Regions from separate parts of the Pseudoduganella sp. R-43 genome, predicted to be linked through region 1. Evidence: predicted binding sites of a transcription regulator. Region 1 holds the regulator's gene; each other region holds the start of a gene.
What was found. The regulator FNR, encoded in region 1, switches genes on or off when oxygen is low (the NO sensors DNR and NnrR bind a similar motif). The targets are predictions, from matches to a motif close to TTGATNNNNATCAA.
Positions count from the first base shown of each region.

Region 2: ACN9M3_RS23965 (universal stress protein) is a predicted target of FNR. The motif match lies at 1,642-1,655, and genes of this name have one in related genera.
Region 3: ACN9M3_RS21160 (hemerythrin domain-containing protein) is a predicted target of FNR. The motif match lies at 1,620-1,633, and genes of this name have one in related genera.

Region 1 is NZ_CP183988.1:3,587,028-3,590,297, forward strand. It holds gene ACN9M3_RS16395 (response regulator) at 1-289, shown strand, start outside; gene ACN9M3_RS16400 (response regulator) at 282-917, shown strand; gene fnr (fumarate/nitrate reduction transcriptional regulator Fnr) at 1,019-1,792, shown strand; gene ACN9M3_RS16410 (carboxymuconolactone decarboxylase family protein) at 1,853-2,224, opposite strand; gene ACN9M3_RS16415 (MerR family transcriptional regulator) at 2,178-2,627, opposite strand; gene ACN9M3_RS16420 (bacteriohemerythrin) at 2,673-3,059, opposite strand; gene ACN9M3_RS16425 (LysR substrate-binding domain-containing protein) at 3,125-3,270, opposite strand, start outside.
Region 2 is NZ_CP183988.1:5,264,597-5,267,866, forward strand. It holds gene ACN9M3_RS23955 (chemotaxis protein CheA) at 1-565, opposite strand, end outside; gene ACN9M3_RS23960 (protein phosphatase CheZ) at 565-1,404, opposite strand; gene ACN9M3_RS23965 (universal stress protein) at 1,741-2,208, shown strand; gene ACN9M3_RS23970 (response regulator transcription factor) at 2,285-2,929, shown strand; gene ACN9M3_RS23975 (Crp/Fnr family transcriptional regulator) at 3,066-3,270, shown strand, end outside.
Region 3 is NZ_CP183988.1:4,699,175-4,702,444, reverse strand. It holds gene ACN9M3_RS21165 (bifunctional acetate--CoA ligase family protein/GNAT family N-acetyltransferase) at 1-1,594, shown strand, start outside; gene ACN9M3_RS21160 (hemerythrin domain-containing protein) at 1,700-2,371, shown strand; gene ACN9M3_RS21155 (DUF349 domain-containing protein) at 2,452-3,270, shown strand, end outside.

The DNA of each region.
Region 1 (3,270 bases):
CACCATGTTGTTCCGCGTCGCGCAGGAAGCGCTGACCAACGTGGTGCGCCATGCCGAAGCGAGCGAGGCGCGCGTCATCGTGGACATTGACGGCGAAAACGTGGTGCTGCGGGTGGAAGACAATGGCAAGGGTATCGAGAGTGCCGGCTTGTCCGACCGCGAATCCTGGGGCTTGTTCGGCATGCACGAGCGCACGCGCCGCTTTGCCGGCGAACTGAATATCAGCGGCAAGGCCGGGCAGGGCACTACCCTGCAGCTGCGCCTGCCTTTGGAGGACAAGAATGGGTGACAGGATCACCGTTTTGCTGGTCGACGACCATGCGATTGCACGCAACGGCGTGCGCCTCATGCTGGGCACGGCGCCCGACATCAGCGTGGAGGGCGAGGCCGGCAACGCCGTGGAAGCGATGCAGCGCGTGGCCGAGCGCAGTTTCGACGTGGCACTGGTGGACATCAAGATGCCGGGCAAGAATGGCCTGGACCTGTTGAAGACCCTGCGCAGCGAATGCCCGCGCATGGCGGTGCTGGTGCTGAGCACCTATTCCGAGGAAATTTACGCGGTGCGCGCGCTGAAATCGGGCGCCTCCGGCTACCTGACCAAGGATGCGCCGACGGCGACCCTGATCGAGGCCGTGCGCAAGGCTGCCTCGGGCGGCAAGCACGTCAGCCCGGCGCTGCTTGAAAAACTGGCAACCCTGGTCGGCGGCGGCGCGAGCGGCGACCACGAAGAGCTTTCCAACCGCGAACTGGAAGTCTTCAAGCTGATTGCCCAGGGCGAGTCCCTGGTGCGCATAGGGGAAAAACTACACCTCAGTCCTAACACTGTGACAACCTATCGCAGCCGCATCCTCGAGAAAATGGGCATGTCCACGAATGCTGAGCTGACCCGTTATGCCCTCGAGCACGGGCTGATCTGAGCGGCTGTAGGGGAACCACTACAGCAACTGCACAGGATGCTTGATACCGGGAAATGACGCCGGGCGCGATACTGCTTCCATCGAAAACAAGGAGCAGCAAAATGAGCCCGGTCATCCCAATCACCCCTGCAAACGCCACCAAATCCTGCGCACCAGTCGCAGCCAAATGCTCGCTGTGCAGCTTCAACCGCCTTTGCTTGCCACAGGGCCTGGCCGACGAAGATGTTGCTCGCCTTGACCAGATCATTTCCCGCCGCCGCCGCGTGAACCGCGACGAGCCGCTGTACAAGACCGGCGACAGCTTCCACAGCCTGTATGCCGTGCGCTTCGGCCACTTCAAGACCGTGCAGGTGAACCAGCGCGGCGAACAGACGATTGGCGGTTTCCACATGGCCGGCGACCTGCTGGGCATGGAAGCCATCGGCAATGGCCAGCATTCTTGCAATGCCGTGGCGCTGGAGGACAGTGAAGTCTGCGAGATCCCCTTCAACCGCCTGCAAGAGCTGGTGATGCAGATTCCTGGCCTGCTGCAGCAGTTCCACCGCACCATGAGCCGCGAAATCCAGCGCGAGCAGTCGGTGATGCTGTTCCTGAGTCATATGCGTGCCGAACAGCGGCTGGCCATGTTCCTGCTGAACCTCGCCGGCCGTTACGCCCAGCGCGGCTACTCTTCGACCAGCTTCCAGTTGCGCATGTCGCGTGAAGATATCGGCGGCTACCTGGGCCTGACCGTGGAAAGCGTCAGCCGCCAGCTGGCCCGCCTGCGCCAGGATGGCTCGATCGTCCTGAGCAACCGCGATCTGCGCATTACCGACCGCGCCAGGCTCGAGGCCATGTCGTCCGGCGGCATGGCGCAGGAACTCGCTGTCGCCTGACCGGCTTACCAGTTTTCTCACCTGTAGGGGGTGTATGGGGCAGCTCTTGCTGCCCCTTTTTTATTGCGCGAACACTTCTTTGGCGGCCATCAGGCCGTTGAGCGCAGCCGGAAAGCCAGCGTAGACGGCCATCTGCATGATGGTCTCCACGATCTCTTCGCGGCTGACGCCGACGTTAAGGGCGGCGTGGATGTGCACCTTGAGCTGGGGCGCAGCGTTGCCCATGGCGGTCAGCGCGGCCACCACAGCGATCTCGCGTGATTTCAGGTCAAGCCCCGGGCGCGAATAGATGTCGCCAAAGGGGAATTCGATCAGGTAGCGGGCGAAATCGGGCGCAATATCTTCCAGGCTTTGAACGACGCGGTCGCCGGCCTGGCCGTCGACTTCACGCAGTTTTGCGAGCCCGCGCTCGTAGCGGCTTTCGGTGTTCATTGGCATGTGCTCCATCGGTGGTTGGATTCGACGCCAGGGACTGCTCCAGGGAGCGGTAATACTCGATCTTGGCCTGCAATGATGCTGCAGATTGTTGCATCGCCTCGATTTCGGCGAGCACGTCCTGCATATGCTCTTCTAGCATCCGGCGCCGTTCAGGCACCGTCGAGTCCCCAGCGCCGCGAAGTTTTGCGAATGACTGCATTTTGCCGATTGGCATATGGGTCGTTCGCAGACGCAGCAGGAATTCGATCCAGGCAAGGTCCGAGGCCGCGTAACGCCGCTGGCCGCCCGCCGCACGATTGACCGGGGCAATCAGCCCGATGCGCTCGTAATAGCGGAGTGTGTAGGCCGTGAGGCCGGTACGTTTGGCGACTTCGTCAATGCTCAGGTGCGATTCCATGGGGTGATCGTAAAAGTTAGAGTGCACTCTAAGTCAAGCACTTTATTACTCTAACCGGGAAGCCGCAACTGCGAGCGCAAGGTCCATGGTGTTGATGTGGGCTTCGAGCCAGTCCGGCAGCGTGCGGATGATGTCGCGTGCCGTGGCTTCCTCGTCGTCCTTCAGCAGGCGCAGGGTGCGGGCGACCTTTTCCAGCAAGTAGCCATGGGCTGCGCGGTGGGCCTGGGCAGCCGGGTAGGCGATGCGCTCCATCAGGCTGTTTTCTTCGCGCAGGTGTTCCATGAATTCAGTTGCCAGGTCGCGGCAGGCTGCGTCAAAGGCGGGACGGGGCAGGCTTTCCATGGCGTCGAGCATGTCGAAGACGATGCGGTGCGACTGGTCGAGAACGGGAATGCCCAGTGCGAGGTCCGGCCCGAAGACGATGGAATCCATGGGGTTCTCCAGTAGTGTCGAACCGCAATTGTGCCGCTGGAAAAAATTCGGGCACATGATCTATGTCAATTTTCACTTTTGACGAAGTCTATGAACGCGCGCAAGGGCGGCGGAACCAGGCGGCGCCCTGAGTAGTAGAGGAATGGGCCCGTAAAGGATTGCCACCAGGGTTCCAGCACCGCTTCCAGGGCGCCGTTGTCCAGGTGCGGGC
Region 2 (3,270 bases), 1.7 Mb from region 1:
CAGCAGGCCGCACGTAAGTACCGGGTGGCACCACGGCTTCGTACATGCCTTCCCAGTCAAGGCCATCGGCCGACGGCGCGGCAGCTGGCGCAGCGCCCGGTGCGGCGGCGGCAGGGGCAGCCGCGGGAGCGGCGGCAACCGGCGCGGCGGCCGGCTTGGCCTTGCCCGCAGCGGAGCTGGCCTTGCCCTCGATCGCATCTTTCAGGATCGCTTCCAGGTCGGCCGGCATCGGCGCCAGCTGGTCCGGCGCGGTGCCGTTATTCAGGTCGGTCAGCTGGTCGGCCACGAAGCCGGAAGCCTGCAGCGCCGCTTCGATCGACAGCGGCGTGACCGGCGCAGCGCCGGTGCGCAGCGCATCGAACAGGTTCTCGGTCAGGTGGCAGGCCGACACCAGCGCCCCCAGGTTCATGAAGCCCGCGCCGCCCTTGATGGTGTGGAACGAGCGGAAAACTGCGTTCAGCGTTTCCTTGTTGTCGGGGTCACGTTCGAGGCGCAGCAAGTGCTCTTCGACGTTGACGGCCAGGTCCATGGCCTCGACAACGAACTCCTTGAGCATATCGTCCATTAGAACCCCAGGTCGGCAAGCAGGTCATCGACGCTGTCCTGATTCAGGGCTTCCGATGGGACGGATGGACCCGACATCAGCGACACCTCTTTCTGCGCAATCTTCTCGCGCACATCGGCCGGCGCATTGTCCTTCAACAGTTGCGCCAGTTCGGATTCGACCTTCTTGGTGATGGCGACGACCTTCTTGATCAACTGGCCGGTGATGTCCTGGAAGTCCTGGGCCATCATGATTTCCAGCAGGCGGGCTTTCTCCGCCTCCGTTGCTTGCGCTACCTTGCTGGCAAAAGCGCGCGAATCGCCCGCCAGGGCCTTGAAGTCCTCAATGCTCAGCTTGCCTGCGAACAGGTCGGCCCAGCGGTCTTCCATTTCCTTGGCCTGCTTGGACAGTACTTCCTGCGCCGGCATGCCGTCGTCCAGGGTATTCAAGACCTTGTTGGCAGCCTGCTCGGTCAGCGAGGCGACATATTCCAGGCGGTCCTGCGCGTCCACGATCTGGGTCGACGCTTCAGTCAGGGCCTTGTCGTAGCCCAGTTCACGCAGCGAGTCGTGCAGCAGGCGCACAATGCCGCCCAGGCGCTCGAACATGCCCTCGGCGTGCTCGCCGCCTTCCGCGGGCGCCTCGCCCGCCGGGGCCGGGGCCGCTGCCGGCGCTGCGGCAGGGGCTGCCGTTTTGCTGGACGCTGCTACGGAATCAAACAGGCTTTCCAGGTCATCAGAATCGCCCGACTCGGATGCCGCAGCGGCCGGAGCCGGCGCTGGAGCAGGTGCAGGCGCATTGGCCCGTTGCGCGGATACTTCCTCAAATAATGCATCGAAATCATCAGCGGCGTCGGTCATAATTCCTGCTTCTCCATTACGTTTCAAATTGCCAAAACATTGTCAAATTTAACGCTCGGCAATAAATTGGGTTCTCTCGCGAGTGTAACAGGGGCAGCCCCCACAGTTCAATCTCTTAGGTGAAGCCGGATGGCCCTACAAGTGTACTGTTGTATTTGCGGATCGTGTGAAATACACGCTGCAAGCCCCTGAAATAACGGGAATTTGCGGCATCTGCGATGTCCTCGTGACAGTTTCTTGATAATTATCAACTCTTTACAGCAGAACAATACTGGCAAACGGGGCTACAATGAAGGCAGGAACTGGCTCTTTTAAATAGTTAAAGGAGGCTGAGATATGTATCGGAAAATCCTGATTACGACGGACGGCTCGGCCGTTTCCAGCAAGACCGCTTGCGCCGGGGTCGAATTTGCCCAGCAGCTCGGGGCGGAAGTGCTGGCCCTGTTCGTGGCACCGGAATACCAGTACCCGATTTACGTGGAGATCATCCCGCCCAGCTATCCGAGCGAGGAAGAGTACCGGGCGGCAATGCAGCGCGCCGGCAATGAGCATGTTCAGTCTATCCTCGAGTCTTGCGCGAAAAAAGGCGTGCGGGCGGAAGGCATGACAGCTTTTGCCGAAAGTGCTGCACTGAAGATCGTGGACGTGGCCAACCAGTGCGGCTGCGACCTGATCTTCATCGGTTCGCATGGCCGCAGCGGCTGGGGTCACCTGCTGCTGGGTAGCGTGACCAACAAGGTGCTGTCCCATACCAAGATCCCGGTGCTGGTGCACCGCCTGATCAAGGACCCGCGCCCGGCCTGAACGGCCAGGCGTTACGACGCGCTCCAGCCTGCCGGGCTGGGGCGTGAAGACCAGTATTGATAACTATTGAGGAACCATGATTCGAATTGTCATTGCCGACGACCACACCATCATGCGCGAAGGGCTCAAGCGCATTCTTGACGGGGCACCCGACATCGACATCGTAGGCGAAGCCATCGACGGCTTCGAAGTCCTCACCCACATCCGCCAGGGCGGCTTCGACCTGCTGCTGCTCGACCTGTCCATGCCAGGGCGCAGCGGCGTTGACCTGATCCGCCAGATCCGCAGCGAATCGCCCAAGCTTGCCATCCTCATCCTCACCATGCACGAGGAAGAGCAGTACGCGGTGCGCGCCATCCGCGCCGGCGCCCAGGGCTACCTGACCAAGGAAAGCGCCGGCACCCAGCTGGTGGGCGCCATCCGCAAGGTTGCCTCTGGCCGGCCCTATATCTCCACCGAAGTGGCCGAGCAACTGGCGCTGAATATCATGCAGCCAGCCGAAACCCTGCTGCACAAACAGCTTTCCGACCGCGAGTTCGAGGTGTTTTCGCTACTGGTGTCGGGAAAATCCATCACTGAAATCGCCAACGGCCTGCATTTGAGCGTCAAGACCGTGAGCACCCACAAGACCCGCATCATGCAGAAGATGGGCATGGCTTCGCTCTCAGAAATGGTTCAGTACGCAGTGGCGCACAAGCTGCTGACCCCGTTCAAGGCATGATTGACAAGGTTGATTTTAGGATAATTCCTACATCGCCCCACTACCCTCCTACGGGTATATTCAGCAACGACTGATATTTTTCCCACATTCACGTTGGCATACTGAAACCATTCCGTTTGGGAACCAGGAGATCAGCATGCTCTCAACGCAACCCGTGTCCCATGAGGCCGGCCGTCAGCGGCAAGGCCGTTTGTGGTCCAACCTGAAAGAAGTGTGCGAACTGCTGCACTTGCCGCCGGTATCGCTCAATTCTGAAGAGCTGCTGTTCCAGCATGTGCAGTTCAAGACCGGCCAGCGCGTGCATACGATTGGCCAGCCGTTCGACATGCTGTACGTGGTGA
Region 3 (3,270 bases), 1.1 Mb from region 1:
GTATTCCTCGGCCGACCTGTTCGACGCGGTCGAAACGGTGGCGCGCGCAAGGCCCACGCGCGGCACGCGCCTGGCCATCATGAGCAACGGCAGCGGCACCGGCAAGCTTGCCGCCGACGCGCTGCAATACGTGCACGGCAAGCTGGCGCAATTCTCGCCCGATACCGGCAAGCGCCTGCGCAACGAGCTGCCGCCCGGGCTGCTGCTGGCCAACCCGATCGACATCGGCGGCGAAGCCAGTGCCGAACGCCATGCCGCCGTAGCCAGCGCCTTGCTGGCCGACCCGGGCGCCGATGCATTGCTGGTGGTGCACGCGCCATCGTCGGCCGCAGCCAGCACCGGCGTGGCGCAGGCCTTGGCGCCCTTGCTGCGCCAGAGCGGCCGCAGCGTGCTCTCCTGCTGGCTGGGCGGCGCCTCGGTGGCCGGCGCGCGGCAGGTCTTCGCCGATGCCGGCCTGCCGACCTACGACACGCCCGAAAAAGCCGTGCGCGCCTACAGCCAGGTGGTGCAGTATTCGCGCAACCAGGCCTTGCTGATCGAGGTTCCGGCCCAGGTGCCCGCGCATTCGGTGCCGGAGCGGCAGGCGGCGCGCAACCTGGTGGAAGCGGCGCGCGCCGCCGGCCAGGCCGAGCTGGCGCGCGCCGACCTGGCCGCCGTTCTGGCGGCCTACGGCCTGCCGCTGGCAAGCGAGCCGGCCGGCGGCAATGTGCAGCAGCTGCGCATCGCCATGCAGGTCGACCCTGTCTTCGGGCCCGCCATCAGCGTTGGCCTGGGCGGCAGCGCCGGGCGCGTGGTGGACGACCGCGCCGTCGGCCTGCCGCCCTTGAATACCGTGCTGGCGCGCGACATGCTGCGGCGTACGGGCGTCGGCCGCGCCCTGGTCGACGAACGCGAAATCCTGTGCAGCGCGCTGGTGCATGTGGCCGAACTGGTGGCCGACATCGGCGAAATCGCCGCGCTGGAAATCGACCCAGTCACCGTGGTGGACGGCGTGCTGCAGGTGCATGCCGCACGGGCCGCGCTGGGCCCGCGCCGCGCCGAAAGCAGCATGGCGATCCGCCCCTATCCGCAAGAGCTGGAGCAGGAAATCCAGTGGCAGGGCGCCGCCCTGTTGCTGCGCCCGATCCGGCCGGAAGATGCCCCGGCCCACGTGCGCTTTTTCAGCCAGCTCGACCCCGACGATGTGCGCCTGCGCTTTTTCTCGGCGATGAAGGAATTGCCGCCGACCCAGCTTGCGCGCCTGACCCAGATCGACTACGACCGCGCCATGGCCTTCATTGCCACCCGCACCGGCGCCGATGGCCAGCCGGAGACGCTGGGCGTGGTGCGCGCGGTAGCCGACCCGGACAACCAGAAAGCGGAGTTCGCGATCATCGTGCGTTCCGATCTGAAAGGCAAAGGATTGGGAAATATCCTGTTCCAGAAATTGTTTGACTATTTCCGCAGCCGCGGAACGCGCGAAATCACGGGCGAAGCCCTGTCGGAGAATATCGGAATGCAACAACTGATGCGAAGATTTGGCGGAACAGTGACGGCGTCGCGAGAAGCTGGTATGGTTGATCTTCGCCTTGCGCTGGATTTGAAAACCTCCTAAATTGTGGAGGGCGAATGGCGTTACCTTGATGTACGTCAAAGTGAACCTGTCGGGCTAATTTACACTTGTACTTCCGTTTCCGCGTAGCGATATTTGGGAGCAAGAATGTTAACGGCCACATATACATTAGTTGCGCTTTCCGTTGAACAGGCTAACGTGCGCCTTAGCCTGCTGTCGTTTCAAAAATACGTGCAATCGACGCTGTTGCGGCAACAGCGCCTGACGCTCTCCCAGCTTGAATATGCTTGCGAAACCCTGGAGCGCCTGTACCAGGCCTGCCATTGGCGCAAGATCGAGCTGTACCTGATTCCGGCCCTGCAAAATGCGACGGAACAGGCCAACCAGCTGCTCGACGAGCTGAGCCGGCTGAACCAGTCTGCCTTGTCGGTGATCCGGCGGTTGCAGGCTGAACTCGACTCGGCGGTGGAGTACAGCGAACAGCAAGTGACGGAGATCTGCGAATCGATCGAGACTTTCTGCACGGTGCTGTTGCAGCGCCTGGAGAAAGAGGAAAAGGAACTGTTTGCGATTGCCCGCGCCACCATTGGCGGCGAAGCCTGGTTCGATATCGCGAACAAATTCCTGGCCCATGATGCTCAAGTGGTGGAAGCGCGCCGCGTGCCGGCCTCCGCCGAAAAAGACAGGAAAGCCTTGTTGGAAGCCAAGCAGGTGCGTGCCTCCCTGCGCAGCGAAGACGAGCTCGTGGTTCCTGTGCCGAAGCTGCGCTACCACCGGCGCACGCGTTTGGCCCATCGCGCCGCTGCGGACACGGCCTGAACACGCCATGCCTGCATTCGCCGCCCCTGCCGGGCGGCGCTGCGCTATGATGGTGGTTTTGATCCATTCATAGCACAACTATGTTTGAGTTCCTTTTCAAGCAGCAGGCCAGCCAGGCCAGCGTTGCCGGCCAGCCGAGCCCGGGCGGGTCGCAGGCGCCGCTCGGCACTCCCGCAGAACGCCGCGCGGCGCAAGCCGAGCTGGCCCGCAACCTTGCGGGCGACGAGGCTGCTGCGGTCGAGCTCATCCTGAACAGTGAATTTGCCGACGTGCGGCTGGCGGCAGCCGAACACGTCGTCTCGCAGGCGGCGCTGGAGAAAGTGCAGCAGGCGGTGCGCAACTCGGACCGCCGGGTGGCCAAGCTGGTGCAAGGACGCCTGGACGCCATCCGCCATGTGCAGGCCGAACAGAAGCAGGCGCAGGCCTGTATTGCTCTGGCGCAGCGCTTGTTGGCTGATGAAAAGTTGACGCCCAATCTGGTGGCTGACCTGGACCGTCAATGGAAGGTGGTCGATGCCGCGCCGTCCGCTGCGGCTGAATTTACCCATATCCGCGATGCGCTGGGCGAACGCCTCGAAGCACAGGTCTCCCTGCAGCGCGCGATGATTGATGCGCTGGCAGCCTTGCGCAAGCATCCCGATCCCGTCGAACTGGAGCGCCTGGCCAGCGAACATGCGGCACACCTGGCCTCGCCCGAGCGCGGATCTCTGCCGCGCCACCTGCTGAACGATTTCGATGCTGCCCTGGCTGCGGAACGCGCCGCGCAGCAGCCGGCCGCACCGCCCGCCGCCGCGCCAGCGGCAGCAGTGGCCGCCGAGGCCGCCGAGGCCGAACGCGTCCCCGCCAAGGGCGCCGCAGCAAGCGCAGTGGACGATGCCGCTCCGGCGCCTGGCGCCAGC